DNA from 4 places in the Micrococcoides hystricis genome. Region 4 is predicted to be linked to each of the others. Evidence: riboswitches for the same ligand, from Rfam matches in the RefSeq annotation. Region 4 holds a riboswitch; each other region holds the start of a gene.
What was found. A riboswitch is a leader RNA that binds a small molecule or an ion and turns the genes downstream of it on or off. The one in region 4 is predicted to bind S-adenosylmethionine.

Region 1 (4,531 bases), 140 kb from region 4:
GGGTTCGGCGTGCCCGGCTGTGGAGGACCGTTTGGTGGCAGCAAAAAGCGGGTGGGGTTGAGCCTACGTTGTTGGGCCCGACCCCACCCGCTCAAAGCAAGTGGTGAGAACTCTTTTAGTTCGTTGGTGGGTTGCTTGGGGCGTGATCGTGCTCCAAGTGATCCACGATGTCGGTTGGGCGCTCGCCCGGAACCAGATCCGCGTACTCTTCGAGGGCCGAAGACAGGACTGGGACGTTCAGGTCCTCGGTGGTGCCGTTGACGGTCACTTTCACTGGAATCAGGGAGCCTGGCTCGCCGGAGGACGGAACGGTCAGTTCTTCGTCTTCAAGGTTGGTGGCCTGGTTGGCAGGGACCTGGGCGGAAACTTCACCGGAGTCAACCTTCAAGGTCACGGACAGCTGCTGGCTGGTTTCGTTGCCGACAACACCAATGACGCGGGCTTCGGCGTCTTTATCATCGGCGATAAAGGCGATGTTGCGCAGCTTGGCATCTCCGATGTCGGCGACGACGCCGTCGGAGGGGGAGTACTCCTTGGTGGTGGCTTGCTCGTTGATTGCAGCACAGCTGGTGGTGCCGAGCAGGACAGCCAGAGCGGCGGCGGATGCGAAGGCCCGCTTGCCACGTGCCGGGACAAACTTCACGATGGAAACTCCTCGAGTAGAAACAAAGCGCAAGTGTTAACAAGAAGATTAGCGCATCACGGCGTGCAGGTCATAGCCGGTGACTCGCCGTGGCTGTGGGGTAGCGGAGAAGAGTGCGGAACATATTGGGCGCGTTATTATCATCGAGATGGCTACGCTGTCAGCCTACAAAGCCCGTGTTGCTTGTGATTTGTGATAAACTCGAAGCCGGAAAAGGGAGATATAAACATATGGTTTTTGAGGTTGGCGAGACGGTAGTTTACCCTCACCACGGCGCTGCACGGATCGAAGAGATTAAGACTCGCGTGATCAAGGGCGAAGAGAAAATGTATCTCAAGCTCAAAGTTGCACAAGGTGATCTGACCATCGAAGTCCCTGCAGAGAATGTCGACCTCGTCGGTGTTCGCGATGTGGTGGACGCTGAAGGTCTGGAAGAAGTTTTGGACGTGCTACGTGCAGACTTCGTTGAAGAACAGACCAACTGGTCCCGTCGTTACAAGGCCAATCTGGAGAAGCTCGCCTCCGGTGATGTCATCAAGGTTGCCGAAGTTGTTCGCGATCTATGGCACCGTGAAAATGACCGCGGCCTCTCCGCCGGTGAGAAGCGGATGCTGGCCAAGGCTCGCCAGATCATGACTTCCGAATTGGCTCTGGCCAAGGACGTGACTGAAGAACAGGCCGAAGCACGGGTTGACGAAATTTTGACCCAGTCAGCACAGAAGGCTGCCGCGAAGGCTGATACGGAAGCCGCGAAGTAGTAGCGGAGAACTTCCGCCAAGATTTTTGATTCGCCCGGGACTGACCAGCAATGGTTGGCCCGGGCGTTTTGTTGCCTAGATGCTACCGGTGTGCGCTAGCCGCGGCGGAACAGACGCTGGTGCCAACCAAACAGGTAGCCGGTGCCGGTGAGACCGCCCAGCATCACGACGATGCCGGCCACGATGCCGGCGATTTCCCTGCCGCCAAGTGGGCAGCGTCCACCGGCCTCTTTCTCGGGGCATTCGGACCAGGGCGCGATGTAGCCCAAGAGGGCAAGAGCGGCGCCTAGGAAGATGGCGGCCAGCGCGAAGTTGACCCAAACGGTCTCGGGGATGTCGCGAAGTCGGTCCAGCATGGTTCTCAGTTTATCGTGCCGGCCAGAGGCGAGCGGGCCGCACCCCAGAAACGGCTCCGCCCGAACCAGCTGTAGTGGCTGGCCCGGGCGGAACGCGGACTCTGAAGGTGCAATGCCTAGGTTCTAGGAGTTGTGCTTAGTCGTCCGATGCCTCAGCGCCGTTGATGCGCTGGCTGATGCTGACCGGAGTCGGGTTGGCGAAGACATCCAATAGCGGGCAGTGCGCGTCGACGGTTTCTTGGAGTTCACGGTAGCGTTCGGCTGACTCTGGGCCGGTGATATTGACGACCAAGCGGACATCGCTGAACCCGGGGCGGACCTGCTCATCGAGCCCGAACAGTCCTTTCACGTTCAGATCGCCCTCGGCCTGAATCTGAATGTCATCGACTTGGATGCCCAGCTGGTGAGCGTAGAGCCGGTACACAATCTGCTGGCAGGCAGCTAGGGCGCCGAGCGCGTATTCGACCGGGGCGGCCCCGGCGTCATCGCCGGCCAAACCGGCCGGTTCGTCGATCAGGAACGAGTGCTTACCGGCACGGATATCCGTGGCGATGGCGCCCACAGACTTGGCGTTGATGGCGAATGTGAGGTTGGCGTGCTCTGGATTGCTCTCGAGCTTGCCGGACCACTGCTGGCCAACGTCGTTGAGGCGTTGGCTGCGAACTTCGTTGAGGTTCTCGGTGGCGAGGAGAGTGTTGACGGACATTCGATGCTTCCTTAATGCGTCGTGGCGCTGGCCGTGAGCGCGGCGCCATACTTACGTCCCGCCTTGTGGCGGGCGTCGAATCGTCACCTGGGGCACCCCACTATGGCAAGGGGGTTGCCGTCCAACCGGCCAGGGCCATTCGTGCCGCATAAGCGTCACTTCTTGAGGTTGGAACTCGTGATTCTTGCTCTCCACTGTGCTGGATCTGTGCGGGCACTTCAATTTGGGCGTCATCTAAGGACATATCGGGTTGGCTAGAAAAAGAACCCGAAATGCCCGTATTGTTGATATGGCAACAATCTTTGGGAGTTGATAGCTGTGGCCGAGAAACCAGTTCTACAGATCATTATTGGCAGCACCCGACCAAACCGAGTATGCGGTGCTGTTGCCCAGTGGTTTATCGACAGGGCCCGCCAGGATGGTCAGTTCGATGTTCAAGTCACCGACCTGCGTGAGCTAGACCTGCCGATGATGGATGAGCCGAATCACCCACGCCTGCAGGATTACCAGCACGAGCACACCAAGGCTTGGTCTAAAACGATCGAGGCTTCGGACGCCATCGTGTATGTGATGCCCGAGTACAACTTCACGTTTACGGCTCCGGTGAAGAACTCGTTGGACTACCTGTTCAACGAGTGGGCGAACAAGGCTTTCGGAATGGTCAACTACGGTGGCGTCTCCGGTGGCCTGCGTGCAGCTCAAGCACTGAAGCCGGTGGCCAGCGCACTGCAGATGGTGACCATGCCGGACTTTGTCACCGTGCCGATGGTGGCCCAGCACATCGAAGACGGCAAGCTGAATCCGACAGACATTATGAATGATTCCGCCGACGCGTTGCTCAATCACATGGCCTCGTTGACGGTGGACCTGATGGCCCGCCGCAAACGGTTGGCCGAAGAAGCCGATCAGTAGGCGTTCTTCCCCTTGACTGGCTGTGCTGGGGCTTTAACCCTGATCGAGCTCCAGCACAGCTTTAACTGTGGTGCCTGCGCTCGTGTCCGCGATGGCCTGCTCTAAGTCGTCAAAGGCGTAGGTCTTGACGAGCTTCTCCAGCGGGAAGCGGCCCTGGCGGTGCAGTTCTAGAATCGTCGGGATCAACTGGGTGGAGGTACTGCCGCCGCCCAGGACCCCGATGACCCGTTGGCCCCAGAGGGTTCGGAAGTGATCGAGCCGGAAGCTGGCTTCGGCAGGGGCACCCCCGATAAGTACGAGGCTGCCGAGCATCGCCACGGCCTCGGCCGCCTGCTCGATGACGCCGATCACCCCGGTGCAGTCCAGCACGGCGTCGGCCCCGTTGGGGCAGATCTTCAGGATTTCTTCCACCAGGTTGGTGTTGCCCGAGTTGATGATGTGGGTGGCGCCGAGTTCGTGGGCGAGCCGAAGCCGGTCATCGGACAGGTCCGCCGCGATGATGGTCGTTGCTGGGGTGTTCACGGCAGCCATGATGGCACCGAGCCCGACGGCGCCGGCCCCGATGACGACGATGGCAGCCCCGGGTTCTGGGCGGACCGAGTTGAAGACGGCACCGGCCCCGGTGGTGATGCCGCAGCCCAGCGGTGCGGCCAGTGCAAGGTCGACCTCGGAATCTACCTTGACCAGGGAGCTGGCATGGACCAGCGAGTGGGTGGCGAAAGAGGACTGGCCGAAGAAGTGACCGTTGATGGGCTTACCGTCATCCCGGCTGTACCCGGAGGTGCCGGCACCCGGCTCGCGCAGCCGGTGACCCCCGACAAGGGCTTCCCCGATGTGGAGGCAGTAGCGGTGTTCACCGGCGATGCAGTTGCGGCAGGCCCCGCAGTAGGGCCAGCCCAAGACGACCCGGTCTCCGATCGCAAAATCGGTGACCCCATCCCCGACGGCCTCGATGACGCCGGCACCCTCGTGCCCTAAAATCCCGGGAAGCTCGTAAGGCATGTTCCCCGCTTGAGTGTTCATGTCTGTGTGGCAGACGCCCACTGCAAGGTTGCGCACGAGCACCTCACCGGGGACCGGGTCTGCGAGCTCTACCGTGTCACGGCTGAACGGGGCGTTGGTTTCTTCAACAATGTAGGCATCAATCTTCATGGCG
Region 2 (4,531 bases), on a different contig from region 4:
CACAGGTCGGTGGATTCCACCAGCTGGCTCAACCGCGCCCGCATGGCGTCCACCGGCACGGACCAGTCAACCTCGAACTCGACCGTGCCCGAGGCGGAGGAGCCGGTACGCGTGAAGTTCTCGAACGGATTGGTGGTGAAGAACGTCGAGGGGTAAATGACGCGGCGCTCGTCCCAGATCTTGACCACAACGTAGGTCAAGGTGATGTCTTCCACCGTGCCGAAGTACTCTTCCACCTGCACCACATCGCCCACCCGGATGGCGTCCGTGAACACGATCTGTAGTCCGGCAAAGATGTTGGCCAAGGAGGATTGCACGGCCAGACCGGCGATGACCGAGAGGATACCGGCCGAAGCGATCAGACCGGCACCCACCGCGCGGACCGCAGGGATGGTCAGCAGCCCGATGGAGAGCACGATCACCACAATCGCGACGATCAGGATGCGCCGGATCAAGACCGTCTGGGTCTGGATCTTACGGGCGCGCCGGTCCGTGACGGAGGCGCCCTCGTACTTGGTCAACATGGCCGTCTCTGCGGTCTTGACCGCGTTGATGAGCAGCCACGCGATGCAGCCCAACCCGGCAAACAGCAGGATCCACTGCACCAGTGACATCAGGGTGAAGCCCTCGATGGGGATCTGGTTCAGGGTGATTTTCCCGGTCATGAACAGCACCGCCAAGAACAGCGGGGTGCGCATCTTCTTGGCGGCGGCCAGGGTCTTCGGTGAACGCCGGAACACCTGCCGCAGGATCAGCGCCAACAGCACCGTCACCACGATCGCCACCAGGATGGAGATCCCCACGGATAACAGGGTGCCAAACAGCGGGCCGGCCGTATAAACGGTGCGTCCGACCTCCTCGGTCACCTTCTCCGTGACCTCCCCCAGATCCGAGGGCGTCGGTTCCGGTTGAACAGACAGGAACGTGTCAAACATGCGGTGAAACATCATCGCGTTCCAGCCTAGTGGCGTTTGCTGTGAATAACCTTCGCTAAACTGAAATCATGCTGAAAATCACCGATCTGCGTGCCCAAGATTTTGACCCGGCAGCCGTCGTGCCCCGCGCCCTGATGGACGTCTCCGAGGCCCTCGACATCGTCCAACCGATCTTGAACCAGGTCAAAGACAACGGTGAAGCAGCACTACTTGACCTTGCTGAGAAGTTCGACGGCGTCCGGCCCGCCTCCCTGCGGGTGCCCGCCGAAGTCATCGCGTCGGCCCTGAAAAACCTTGACCCGGCCATCCGTTCGGCCCTGACCGAGGCGATCCGCCGGGCCCGCATCGTCCACGCGGCCCAACTGCCCGCCGATTCCACCGTGGAACTGGCCGTCGGCGCTGAAGTCGTGAACCGCTGGGTGCCCGTCGACCGCGTCGGGCTGTACGTCCCCGGCGGCAAGGCCGTCTACCCGTCCTCGGTGGTGATGAACGTGGTGCCCGCCCAAGCGGCAGGCGTGCCCTCCTTGGCGATCGCCTCCCCGCCCCAGGCCGACAATGACGGCTGGCCGCACCCCACCATTCTGGCCGCTGCCGCCCTCCTCGGGGTTGATGAGGTCTACGCGGCAGGCGGCGCCCAAGCCATCGCCATGTTCGCCTACGGCGCCAAGAACGCCGAGGGAGAAACTGTCTGCGCCAAGGCAGACCTGGTGACCGGGCCGGGCAACATTTACGTCGCCGCAGCCAAGCGCGCCCTGCGCGGGGTCATCGGCATCGACGCCGAGGCCGGCCCCACCGAGATCGCCGTACTGGCCGACGCGAGTGCCAACCCGGAGTTCGTCGCCGCAGACATGATCTCCCAAGCCGAACATGACCCCATGGCCGCCTCCGTCCTCGTGACCACCTCCATGGAGTTCGCCGAGGCCGTCAACACCGCCATCACCGCCCAGGCCGGTAACGCAGAACACCGCAAACGCATCAACGAGGCGCTCACCGGCGAACAATCCGGCATCCTCGTCGTCGAGGACCTCGACACCGCCATCGAACTGGTCGATGAGTACGCCGCCGAACACCTGCAGATCATGACGGCCGATGCCCGCACCGTCGCCGAACGCATCCGCAACGCCGGGGCCATCTTCGTCGGGGACTACTCCCCCGTCCCACTGGGTGACTACTCCTCCGGCTCCAACCACGTGCTGCCCACCTCCGGGACCGCGAAGTTCTCCTCCGGGCTCAACGTAACCAGCTTCTTGCGCTCCCAGCAGCTGATCCACTACTCCGAGTCCGCGCTGGGCTCCATCGCGCACAACATCGAAGCCCTCGCCGTCAACGAAGGCCTCCCGGCCCACGGCGAGGCCATCAAACTGCGCTTCGAAAACTAGTAAGTTTCAACTCCGTGGCGCTAAGTTACGTGGCCGTTACGGACCTTTTGCAGCTGCGGGCCCCGTGCCCCTAAGCTGGAAACCAGAATCATGAGTGTCACACACACAACAGCAGCCCTGGCTGAGTGACCGGCAACCCTCCGCAGCGAGTGGGGTGCCCCAGGTGAGGATTCGGTCGTTCCTTGGCATGTAACGGATCGGGAACGGCAAGTACTGCATCAAGGAGTCTGCTATGACCACCGCCCTTACCCAGAACGCGAACGCCAACGCCCGTCTCAACACCCAACTGGACCCGGCAAGTGTGCGCCAAGCCTTCGGCCAATACCCCTCCGGGATTGTGGCCCTCACGGCGGAAATCAACGGTGTCAAAGAAGCCTTGGTCGCATCGAGCTTCACGGTGGGGGTCTCCCTCGAACCGGTGCTAGTCTCGCTTGCGGTCCAAAACACCTCCCGCACCTGGCCGCGGTTGCGCGAGGCCGAACGCATCGGCATCTCCGTGCTCGCCGACGGTCAGCACAATATCTGCCGTCAACTCGCAGCCAAGGAAGGCGACCGTTTCGCCGGTATCGACATCGTCCACGGGGGCGTACCGGGCCAGTCCGGCCCGCTCTTCTTGGCCGATTCGTCACTGTGGTTTGAAACCTCCGTCTACGGCCAGTTCCCGGCGGGCGATCACACCGTGGTGCTCCTGGAAGTCCACAGCCTCGAGGTGCAGGAGGGCACCGCCCCGGTCGTGTTCCACAACTCCCAGTTCAAGAACCTCGCCCGCTAGCGCACGCAGCTGCTGATCTCTTAACCGCACAGCGCCAGCTTTCCTCAGGCATAACCTGATGTAGCTGGCGCTGTGTGTTATTGGTTTATGTGGTCGGCAGGTGCCTGCCGCGGCCCAAGATTAGAGAACCGCTGGGGCTTCCGCCGGGGTGACGATGTCCGTGGAGATCTTGCCCAGACCGTCCAGTGACACTTCCACGTGGTCCCCAGCCTTCATGTAGAGGGCCGGGGTGCGTCCCTTGCCCACACCGCCGGGGGTACCGGTCAGGATCAGGTCACCTGGGCGCAGCGGGAGCATGGTGGACAGGTATTCGATCAACTTGGCTGGTTTGAAGACCAGGTCGTTGATCTGGTGTTCCTGCATGACGTTGCCGTTGAGTGTGGTGCGCAGGATTGCGGTGTCGAAGTCGAGCTCGTCAGGGGTCACCATGTACGGGCCGACCGGGGTCGACTTGGCCCAGATCTTGCCTTGGGTCCATTCGATGGTCCGAGCCTGCCAGCCGCGCATCGAGATGTCATTGGCGAGGGTGTAGCCGGCGATGTACTCTTCGGCATCCTCTTCGGCGACCTTGTAAGCGGTCTTGCCAATCACGATTGCCAGCTCTGCTTCCCAGTCCAGATCCGGATCTTCCTCGACAGCACCCACCGGGTCTTTCGGCCCGGTGAGGGTGTCGGCGAACTTCGGAAACACGGTTGGGTATTCCGGCAGTTCGCGGCCCATCTCCAAGATGTGGCCGGCATAGTTCAGGCCTACGCACAGCACCTTGGACGGGCTCGGTACAACTGGCGCTAGGTCGGCTGCGTCTTCGGCAATCTGTGCGTCGGCTGCCTGCTGGGCGATGGTCTTCCAGTCAGCGTTTGCCAGCAACTGGTTCAGGTTGTCGTAGCCCTCGATGACGGTGTAGGTGTCACCGTCTTTGCGAGCTGCAACGGTACTGTTATCTACACGTAGTGTCGCCAATTTCATGGAGGCACTCCATTTCTGAGTCGAAATCTAGTGGTTGGTTGACGTACGGCCTGGGATCTCTAGCTCGTAGAAGCCCCACGTGCTGCCCTCCGGGACAACCCCGGCAAGCATGCGGCCGCATTCTGCCGTCACGGCGAGACGGCTACCGCGATGCTGGGTACCAGCGTGGCTGTCGCGGAAGAAACGCTGCAGCGCGGAATGACGCATAACCTGGAAACCAGCAAAGCGGTGAGCAATCTGGCTGATCTCCAACGCCGTGCGGGTGGCGAGGTTGGTCGCCAACCGTGCCATGGTTTCCTGCTGCTGGGTCGGTTCTTCGTCAGCCTTCAGGGTCTGCTCATAGCCGCTCCAAGTTTCAGTCAGCAGCGCCAGCGTGCCACGCACGTGCGAATAATGACGGGCGAACTCGTAGAAGAACTCGTCGCTGGAGACCGCACTATCGCCACGGCTGTAGTGCTCCCGGTTAGCTGCCGCGCTGG
Region 3 (4,531 bases), on a different contig from region 4:
GTTGATCCATAACTCCACACTACCGCTTATAAATTTCAAATATAAGGGGTGTTGCGCAAACCTTACCTCTCGCAGGCGACACCGTCCTTGTCTCGGTCCCGATACCAATAGTATTCAACATCTCGGCCTTGAACATAGGGGCCATACCCGGCGGCGTTGGCTTCTTTGCAGGTGCCGAAGCGTGGGTCGGTGCCATCCTGTTGTGGTGTGCCCACGAGTGGCTGTGGTTTCGGAGCAGGTTGAACCGCTTTAGGTTTGGGTTGTGGCTTCTTAGTCGCTGGTGTTGGTTTCGGTGTTGATCTTGGCGCACTCTTCGAAACGGGTGCGTCGGTGTCTCTCGGGATGGCAGCGCTAGTTGGAAGCTTCTCATTCGGGCAGCTGGAGAGGACCCGCACCATGGCATCTTGCTCAGCCGCAGTGACCCACAGGCCATACTTCTGCTTCACGGCGACCTGACGGGCCACGTAAGGGCACCGGTACGCTTTATTTGGAGGCAGCCAGGATGCAGCATCTGAGTCACCTTTTTGCTGGTTCAGACGACCATCGACAGCGAGCAGATTCAGGAAGTCGTTTCCGAACTGGGTTCGTTTATCTTGGCTCCACTGTTGAGCGCCCTTTTGCCATGCGTCTGACAGGGCCACAACGTGATCGATGTGGATCTCTTGGCTGCTCGAAGGTCCACGTTGGAATGAGCGCTGTGTTCCGGCAAAAGGCTCAAGGAAAGATCCCGACATGACCACGCACCCCTGAGTGCCGGCTTTGATGACGACATTCTGGAGATCTCGGCGCAAGATGTCATTGCGCTGATCGCAACCGTTGCGGTCGATGTCAGCCCACCGCTGACCAAAGTTTGCTCGGTCGTATCCTGTTTTGGGAGCTCGTCCCTTCACCGTGAGTTGATGTGCGGCACTCAAGGCCGTACCCGCCTTGGCCTTAGCTTTTGCCGGCTTCTCGCTCGACTTGGCTTTCCGGGTGCTCTTAGTCTTGGGCTTCTCAACTGCCGCGCTCGACTCCGTTGCCGTTGGCGAAGGTTTCGCGGTCTTACTTGCTGTCGGGCTCGGTTCCTGCGTGCTAGAAGACGGTGTCGGTGCGGCAGGGGTTTCGATTTGGTCAGGGTCAGCGCCGTGGGCGTATTCGAGTGCTGCTTCGCGGTTTTCTTCCGACACAGCATCTAACGTCGCTGGAAGCATGATTACCGCCATTGCAAGACCGATACTGGCAACGACTTTGGCAGCACGGACCCGCCGCTGGCCGGGAATACTCTTGGCAAATGCCAGCCACAACGCAAGTGCGCAAAGGGCAATCCCCGTTAGGCTTGCCGTTCCCGGAACGAGTGCAAGAACCAACCCAATGATCCCGAGTATCAAGGCAGTCCGCGGCGAGTCTTGATTTCGCTTGAGCGGGGATTGGTTGTGGGCGCGCTTCATGAGATCCTTCACGGCTATAAACGGGTGAACAATGCTCCCATCACTGTAGTCGCCGGCACCGACATTCCTGATGAGGACCTGAGCGACCGTGGCCAACATCACCGTAGATACACATAGGTGGTGACGCCGGTAAACACTGACGCCACCACCTATGTGGGGTTCTATTAAGTTAGTTTTGTTCGTCGCGGGTGATGTTCTCATCTCGCAGATACTCGCCAGCACCGAGTGAGATGGACTGCCCGGTCGCCAGATTGGTAATCACGGGTGCCGCCTGGTGCTTCCACTTGGCCAGCTCCTCCGGATCGGTTGGCTCTGGGATTTCTCCGGCACCATCCGCGATTGCGATGTTGATCATTCGCGCCCCGTTCATAAGCACACCGCCTAGACTCTCCGCAAGTCGGATCGGGTCCCCCACTTGGATGAACTCTTCCAATGGCAAGTGGTACCAGATTCGTGGTTGCGCTGTTTCATTCAGGTAGGCAACCCTGCCAAGCTGGCCGTCGACTTCGGTGACGATGCCGTCACGCCAGATCCACCCGCGCTGCATGGCAAACTTCGCTTTGATCCAGTGCATGGTGTGGCCGCTCCCATAATTTTCGCAACCGATGAGGTTGTGCGCCCTGTTGAAGACGCAAGGGCCATCTTGAGGTGGAAAAGGACGCGCAGCTTTGGGATTGCTCGAGTGTGTTGCAGACATGACAAAACTCCTTGTCTAAAGGAGGTCGGCACCTAGTGCCTGACCCGGCTTGACCGCAACCGGTATTGGTTGGGCCCAGGTCTTCTTTGGAAGGCACCGTGTCGGGTGACGCGGTTGCCGACTAGCCTCGTCCAAAGTCGTTCAGCTAGTTCTCTTGACCTTGCGACCAAAGCTACCCCAAGTTTGCCGATCCGGCAACAGACGCCTAGCCCGCAGCCTGCATGAGCTCAGTGCCAGCCCCCGTATGGATGCTCAGTTCATCGGCGAGTTCCCACGCACTGCGTGCGGGATCGTGGCCGAGTTTGTCGGCCGCTGCGGCTATCGTTGCCCGGGAATAGATCGCCTCAAGGATGATGGCGTGGGGCTCCGCAGCCGCGGATGTTTTGGTCAAGGAGCGGTCCACAACCTGCATGGCCAGCTCACCGAGACTTACGTTTCCTTCGGAGACCTTGCGCAAACACTTCTTTGCTGAGTCATTGGTCTTGGCGACGGGGTCATCCGGGTCTGTGAAGTCCTCTTCGAAGGTGACGGTCAGGCCCTCGATCGAGGCTCTTGCACTCACGGCTCCCGCACACAGCCCAACTACAATGGTCGGCCAAGCGCGTCATGGTTTCCGGACCATCTTTGATCGGCGGCTTCCCAGAATCTGAGCACGCGGTCATACCCAAGAATGCGATGGTAGCGAAGACAGACAGAATCGTCTTCATGCCTGACCCTAGCAACGTAACTTGGCATAGCCTTGCCTGATGAGACAGCCTGCCGCGGTCAAAGGTCTGGTAGAAGATAGGAGCAGAATCATGGCCCATCTCAAGGTCCTCGTCTTCGGTGAGAACGTCGAAGAGCAGCTTGCCCCATTCGGCATCGACAACGATGCTACAGGGGTTGGCGAGTACGAATGGGATTGGTGGGAAATCGGCGGCAGATTCGCCGGCGGTTTCACGTTGCGTCCAGATGCTGATCCGCAAGATCACGAAACGCCCAAGCCACAGATGCTTCGAAGAATATTCGACAAGCGCGCGGGGTTGAAACGAACCTCCACGAGAACCACCAATCGAGCCCGGAAGCGCGCGATCACGATTAACCGTGACACGACCGCGGAGATCTACGCTGTAGTGCAGCACGGGCAATGGCATTCGTTGGACCGGCCGGACGGCTGGGCGAGCGACCCTGAGGATGTCAGTTGGGAGCAATGGGCGCCGCAAGTAAATCGCCTCATTTCCGAGGCTCCGGAAGACGAATGGCTGACCATCGTAGATTGCCACCTGTAGGTTCGGCCAGACGTGTTCGTGCCGCAGTTCGCCGATGTCTTTCTTCCGAAATCGATGCTTGAATTTAGGGGACAAATCTGTGCGAAACCCAATGGCCGTGGAGCCCCTGAATCTCAGGTACTATACGAGCATCGAGAGCTTCCGCTCTCGCGCTAACTAGCGCCGTTCCTTGGCTCAATAGCGCAGTTCCAATCGCACACGTTCTTTCATAGGGGCAGCCTTGATCGCTTCCGTTTCGTTCCGTCGCACACTCGCTGCTGGCTTGGCCATCCTTGCCTTAGCCTCCGGATCCGTCGCTGCAGACGCCGCTCCAGCCGAAGCTGCCACCAAGACGTGCAAGGCAACAATGTCCAACAGCAAGCCGCGTCAATACTCCAATACTTATGTGAGGGTCTCTGGCGTTGCGTCGAAGGCGAAGATCACGACGGTTGCCCACTACAAGACATCCAAGAACCGTAAGACAGCCACCGCCTCGACTAAAGGCACGGCCAGCATCAAGTACTACGTCAGCAGGGCGACCCCGAACCGCAAGGTCCCAGTGACCGTAACTGCGGTGAAGGGCAAGACCAAGTGGACGTGCCGCACCTCCTTTACGCCAAGGAAAAGATAGGCCGTTCCTCTCGTTTCCGCTCCACCCTGTGGGTGGTCCTTGAGATCTCGGCGTTGGACGAGGATAGCCAGAGGCAAAATTGTTGCTTTGGCCCACATTGGCGGCCGACGCACCAAACAAGGGGGTTGGAGAAAGAACTCTTACAAAGAGGCCCCTAATCGACTAGGGAGGCATAGGAGCTGCCCATCCTTGGACCAAGCGAAAGATCATCGGCCTGGCCCCAAATGCCGGAGGCTGATATCGAGTTCTTCTCTGCTGCGATTCGTTTGATGGTGTCTACGCTAAAGACGGCATTCAGCTCGTCAGGTCCTTCCTCGACAGTCTTGTCGGTAACACTGAGCACCAACTCATCCGTATCAAGCTCAGCCATACCAACCCCTACGACGCATTCTTTAGCCCAGCGGCTAACGTCTCCGAATGCTTCTTCTTCATTAGTGAAGTCTTCGGCATAGCGCAAAACCAGAAACTTCTGTCCCGACTCGACGCTTGCGGCTCCATCGCAGAGTGACAGGAGTCGTTCATTCTGCTG
Region 4 (4,531 bases):
GACCCTAAAGTTCAGTCCACCATTCACGATGTCACTGACAACGTTCGCGAGCACGCTCCAGAGGCTGTGAACAAGGTTGTCGACACCGTCACCGACCTCACTGGTCGTGACGGCAATGACAAGGACAACGCTACCCCTAATCACAAGCCTGACGTGGTTTCTGATCCAGAGCTCGGCGGCAGCGAAGCTGCTTCGGACTGGGCTTCCGAAGGCGGAGCCCCAAGCCCTCGCCGTAGCAACTAAAACATCCCGCTCTACCTAGAGCAAGCAAAAGTGGGCCTGTGCCGGTTTTCCGGTACAGGCCCACTGCTGTGCTGAGGTAAAGGTTCTAGTTCTCTAGAGCCGCTGCACCTTCCTGCTGGAGTCGCTCCGAAACACCGATGCTCCACAACGGGTCAGCCGTGCGCTGATTGACCGCAAAATCACCCAGGATCCTTGCCTTGTAAACCTGAGGATTATGCGAGGCAATCGTGCGCGCATTACGCCAATACCGATCGAGCCCGGTCACCTTGCGGACGGCAGATGCCCCAAGGGCATCAAACAGCGCAGTACCGTTCGCCAAGGAGAGCTCATTGACCACCAGCTGGGCGGCAGCGGTTGCCCGCTCCACCGCAGCAAAGGCAGCTTGCTGTTCAGCCACCGATCCGGTGGCGCTGCGTGCCGCAGCATCTAGCTCAGCGGAGGTTGACAGCACAACCGCCTTCGCCGCTGCCGCACGTGCATGCAACTGCCCAACGACCGCCAACAGTTGTGGGTCTTCACCGGCACGCGGAGCATTCCCGTGAGAATAGGTCCGTGTCCGTTCAGCCAACAACCGTGCCGCGTGAGCGGCGGCGGCCTGCGCCGTACCAGCTTGTGCAATGTTCAGCACATGCTGGTACAACGCTGTCTGATAACCAAACCGTTCAATGGCAGGACGTACCTGCGAGGTTGGGGCAACCGCTTGCTCTAACTCCGCAGCGCCGGTACCACTTTGCTGTTGACCAAAGCCATCCCAGTCATCATGCACCCGGACCCCGTCTTGAGCCTTCGGGACCAGTACCGTCACCTCCTGCCCGGTTTCGTTGATCGCTGTGACGTCCAACAGATCCGCAAAGATGCTGCCGGTTGTGTAAATTTTCTGCCCCGTCACACGGACAGAATCCTTATCCACCTGTTTGACCTGTGTCTGACTACCCGTCAGGTTTCCGACTCCAGGTTCCGTCCACGCGTTGCCCACTAGCTGTCCTTGGGCGAACCACCGGAGCCGTTCTTGGTAGGTGTGGGCTTTGAATGACCGCTCGGTGGAGACATGTCCGCCTTGCGACTGTTCGTCACCAGCTTGCTCCGCCCGGTGCCGATCCTTTTCGTAGTGGAAGCGCGCGTCTTCAACTACTGCCAGGTGTCCTCGGAAGATTTGTGGGATGGCGCTGTCGGCTGCGGCCAGCTCAATCAGCAGTTCGGTCGTTTGGTACCAGTCCAGTTCCAGACCGCCAAAATCTCGGGGAACACGCAAGGCCGTGAAACCGTGGCGGCACAACTCTTTGACCTGTTCTACCGGGAGCTCGTGGTCGTTTTCTCGCTGCTGGGTACCGAGCTCAATCCGGCTAAACAGTTCCCGCAGTAGAGGTAGTTTTTCGCTCATGATCATCAATCCTTCGGGTGCCGCAGCTTAGGTGTAGAGGCTGATGGGCTGGTATTCGCCGAGCAGGAAGTGGGCGCCCACTTCGATCTTCTTGTAATCAACCGGGTCATGCAGCGAGTGCGTGCGCACGTTCCGCCAGTACAGGTCGAGCCCAGTTTCTGGCTTGGCTGAGGAGGAACCGGTGAACTCGAAGACACGGTTGGTCACATCGGTCGCCACGTCAGAGGAAACCACCTTGGCTTGGGCAATCTGAACCTCTAACTCGCTGCGTGCCTCTAGCGTCAGTGCCCGTCCAGTCGCCAGCGTGGCGTCAAGAATTCCGTTCACTTTCTCGGTCAGGGCGGCTACCGCGACCGTCCGGGCGTGGAGCTCTCCCACTAAGCGTTGGAAGATGTGGTCTTGGTTGTAGCGTTCTGCCTTCGCCAAGAACCAGGCGTTCTGCCGCTGGTTGATCAATGTCTTGCCTTTTTCCAGCGCCCCTTCGGCGATTCCAAGGTAGAAGTTCACGAAAGCCAGTTGGATCAGTGGCGCGATCAGAGCCTGCCACGCGGTCCCCTTGTCTAGACCGACTAGAGCGTCGGCACCAAGTTCAACATCCTCGAAGGTCACTGAGCCTGAAGACGAGAGCCGCTGGCCCAATGCGTTCCAGTCCCCGTGGTGTTTGACACCGGCTTGTTCTCGACCGACCAAAGCTGCCTGGCCGATTCCGGTGTTCGGTCCGTCAGCAAGTACACCTAAGACAAAGATGTATTCTCCAACTCCAGCCCCGGTAGCAAAACGCTTAGTCCCGTTGAGCAGTAAATTCTCGCCGACCTGACGCAGGTTCAGATGAGGATCAGTCGGATTGACGGCATCGCCGACAAGAGCCTGTTCATCTGCAATCTTGCGCCACAGGCGTGCGGTTGTCTCTTCGTCTCCGAAGACACCGATTCCGGCGACGTTCACGCTGTGGTAGGCGAACAATTGGGCGATCGAGCCGTCTACTTTGGCCAGCTCCCGCACAATCTCGAAGACGGTGGAGAAGGCTGCGCCGCCGCCACCAAATTCACTCGGGATGATGGCCGTGATCAGGTCGTGCTTGCGCAGGATCTCAACTTCGGCAAATGGTTCTTGGTTGGCAGCGTCCCGAGCGAGTACGTCTTGTGCTAGTTCTGCGGCGGCTGCTTGGGCCTTCGGCACCCAGTACTCAAGTTCACCTTCAGCCGCGGGTTTCCAATAAGCGGTGGTCTGCGTGGTTAGTGTGCTTGTCATTGTTCTTCTCCTTGTGGTCGGGTAAGCGGAAGCGCCCACCCACCTCACAGAAGAAGAGGTGGGAAGGAAACTTCCATCGATCCTGGCAGGAGCACCTTGTCCCCGCTGTGGTGGAGCCGGTTGCTGCAGCGTCATTGAGCCAGATCTCTCAGCTGCTCTAGATGGTCGATTTCTTTCGTATTGAGTTCTCTATATTTAGTTTTGTGTACTGGATTTAGGACACGAGGCTGCGGGCGAGGCTGTAACAAGCCGCGGGGTGGGTGTCCTTAACCTTGTCACCTTCACCGAAGAGCTTGTTACGCAAAGAGCCGTCCGTATATTCGGTCTTGTACGCTCCGCGTGCCTGCAACTCAGGAACCACGTATTCAACGATGTCTTCGAAGGTTCCCGGGGTGATGGCGTAGGCCAGGTTGAAGCCGTCAACATCGGTTTCGCGCTGCCAGCGGATGAGCTCTTCGGCGACGGTGGCGCCAGAACCAACGAGAGTCGGTCCGAAGCCGCCTACCCCAACCCATTCACTGAGCTTGCGCACTGTCCACGGTTCGTTGTCAGCGGTTCCAGTCTGAAGACTGGTGACCAGAGATTGGATGGCATTGGATTCGACATCACCGATTGGATCATCCAAGTCGTACTTGGACAGATCGACTCCCATCCAACCGGAGAGAAGCACTAGCGCGCCCTTGGGGTCGGCGGACTTGACGTATTCTTCGTACTTGGCTTGAGCTTCCTCATCGGTCGCGCCGGTGATGATGGTCTGCATGGTGAAGATCCGGATATCGTACGGATCGCGACCTGCAGCGACCGCATTCTCACGGATAGAGGCGACCGTCGATTTCAAAGTCTCGATGGTGTTGTTGTTTACGAAAACGGCTTCGGCGTGTTTACCTGCGAACGCTTTACCTCGCGGCGACGCTCCAGCTTGGAAAATAACAGGGGTACGCTGTACTGACGGCTCGGTGATAGCAATGCCCGGAACTTTGAAGTATTTGCCTTCATGCTTGATCGGATGCACCTTGGTCGGATCAGTGAACACACCGGTCTGTTTGTTGTACTGAACAGCGTCGTCTTCCCAGGAGCCTTCCAACAGCTTGTAAATGACTTCTAGGTACTCGTCCGCGTGATCGTAACGCTCATCGTGTGCCATCTGATCGTCATTGCCCATGTTCTGGGCTGCCGACGGCAGGTATCCGGTCACGACGTTCCAACCAACACGCCCGTTGGTCAGGTGATCGAGAGTAGCGAGGCGACGAGCGAAAGGGTACGGATGCTCGTAGGCGGTACCGGCTGTGACACCGAAACCAAGATGCTCGGTCACGGCAGCCATAGCGGAAATTAGCAGGGCTGGATCATTGACCGGCACCTGAGCCCCGGTCAGCAGAGGCGCCTCGTTGGACCCGCCGTAGACATCGTAGGTGCCAAGTACATCTGCAATGAACACACCGTCAAATAGGCCCTTTTCGAGGGTTTTAGCTAGGTGCGTCCAGTACCCGATCGTGTTATAGTCACGAGCTTTATCCTCTGGGTGGCGCCACAAACCTGGGGACTGGTGAGCAACACAGTTCATGTCGAAGGCGTTGAAAAGGATCTGACGGGACGCTTGCTGTGCGTTGGTGCTCATAAAGCTCCTTCTTCTCTCTCGCCGAAGGAACCTTGCCA

Region 1: another riboswitch for S-adenosylmethionine. It lies ahead of ACFFFR_RS07855 (OsmC family protein); the one in region 4 lies ahead of ACFFFR_RS07200 (acyl-CoA dehydrogenase family protein).
Region 2: another riboswitch for S-adenosylmethionine. It lies ahead of ACFFFR_RS11110 (flavin reductase family protein); the one in region 4 lies ahead of ACFFFR_RS07200 (acyl-CoA dehydrogenase family protein).
Region 3: another riboswitch for S-adenosylmethionine. It lies ahead of ACFFFR_RS10200 (hypothetical protein); the one in region 4 lies ahead of ACFFFR_RS07200 (acyl-CoA dehydrogenase family protein).

Annotation. Positions count from the first base shown of each region.
Region 1 covers NZ_JBHLUB010000029.1:200,563-205,093, forward strand. Annotated here, with positions in the region: gene ACFFFR_RS07840 (hypothetical protein) at 116-643, opposite strand; gene ACFFFR_RS07845 (CarD family transcriptional regulator) at 874-1,401, shown strand; gene ACFFFR_RS07850 (hypothetical protein) at 1,497-1,757, opposite strand; gene ACFFFR_RS07855 (OsmC family protein) at 1,894-2,463, opposite strand; SAM riboswitch class IV at 2,506-2,646, opposite strand; gene ACFFFR_RS07860 (NADPH-dependent FMN reductase) at 2,782-3,375, shown strand; gene ACFFFR_RS07865 (NAD(P)-dependent alcohol dehydrogenase) at 3,409-4,527, opposite strand.
Region 2 covers NZ_JBHLUB010000032.1:173,864-178,394, reverse strand. Annotated here, with positions in the region: gene ACFFFR_RS11120 (mechanosensitive ion channel family protein) at 1-935, opposite strand, end outside; gene hisD (histidinol dehydrogenase) at 1,004-2,314, shown strand; SAM riboswitch class IV at 2,401-2,533, shown strand; gene ACFFFR_RS11110 (flavin reductase family protein) at 2,547-3,086, shown strand; gene ACFFFR_RS11105 (fumarylacetoacetate hydrolase family protein) at 3,207-4,052, opposite strand; gene ACFFFR_RS11100 (acyl-CoA dehydrogenase family protein) at 4,080-4,531, opposite strand, start outside.
Region 3 covers NZ_JBHLUB010000031.1:225,311-229,841, reverse strand. Annotated here, with positions in the region: gene ACFFFR_RS10210 (SatD family protein) at 1-10, opposite strand, end outside; gene ACFFFR_RS10205 (GmrSD restriction endonuclease domain-containing protein) at 63-1,166, opposite strand; gene ACFFFR_RS10200 (hypothetical protein) at 1,597-2,001, opposite strand; SAM riboswitch class IV at 2,165-2,284, opposite strand; gene ACFFFR_RS10195 (hypothetical protein) at 2,330-2,686, opposite strand; gene ACFFFR_RS10190 (hypothetical protein) at 2,922-3,392, shown strand; gene ACFFFR_RS10185 (hypothetical protein) at 3,613-4,002, shown strand; gene ACFFFR_RS10180 (hypothetical protein) at 4,157-4,531, opposite strand, start outside.
Region 4 covers NZ_JBHLUB010000029.1:58,432-62,962, reverse strand. Annotated here, with positions in the region: gene ACFFFR_RS07210 (hypothetical protein) at 1-243, shown strand, start outside; gene ACFFFR_RS07205 (acyl-CoA dehydrogenase family protein) at 329-1,624, opposite strand; gene ACFFFR_RS07200 (acyl-CoA dehydrogenase family protein) at 1,652-2,875, opposite strand; SAM riboswitch class I at 2,946-3,043, opposite strand; gene ACFFFR_RS07195 (LLM class flavin-dependent oxidoreductase) at 3,090-4,493, opposite strand.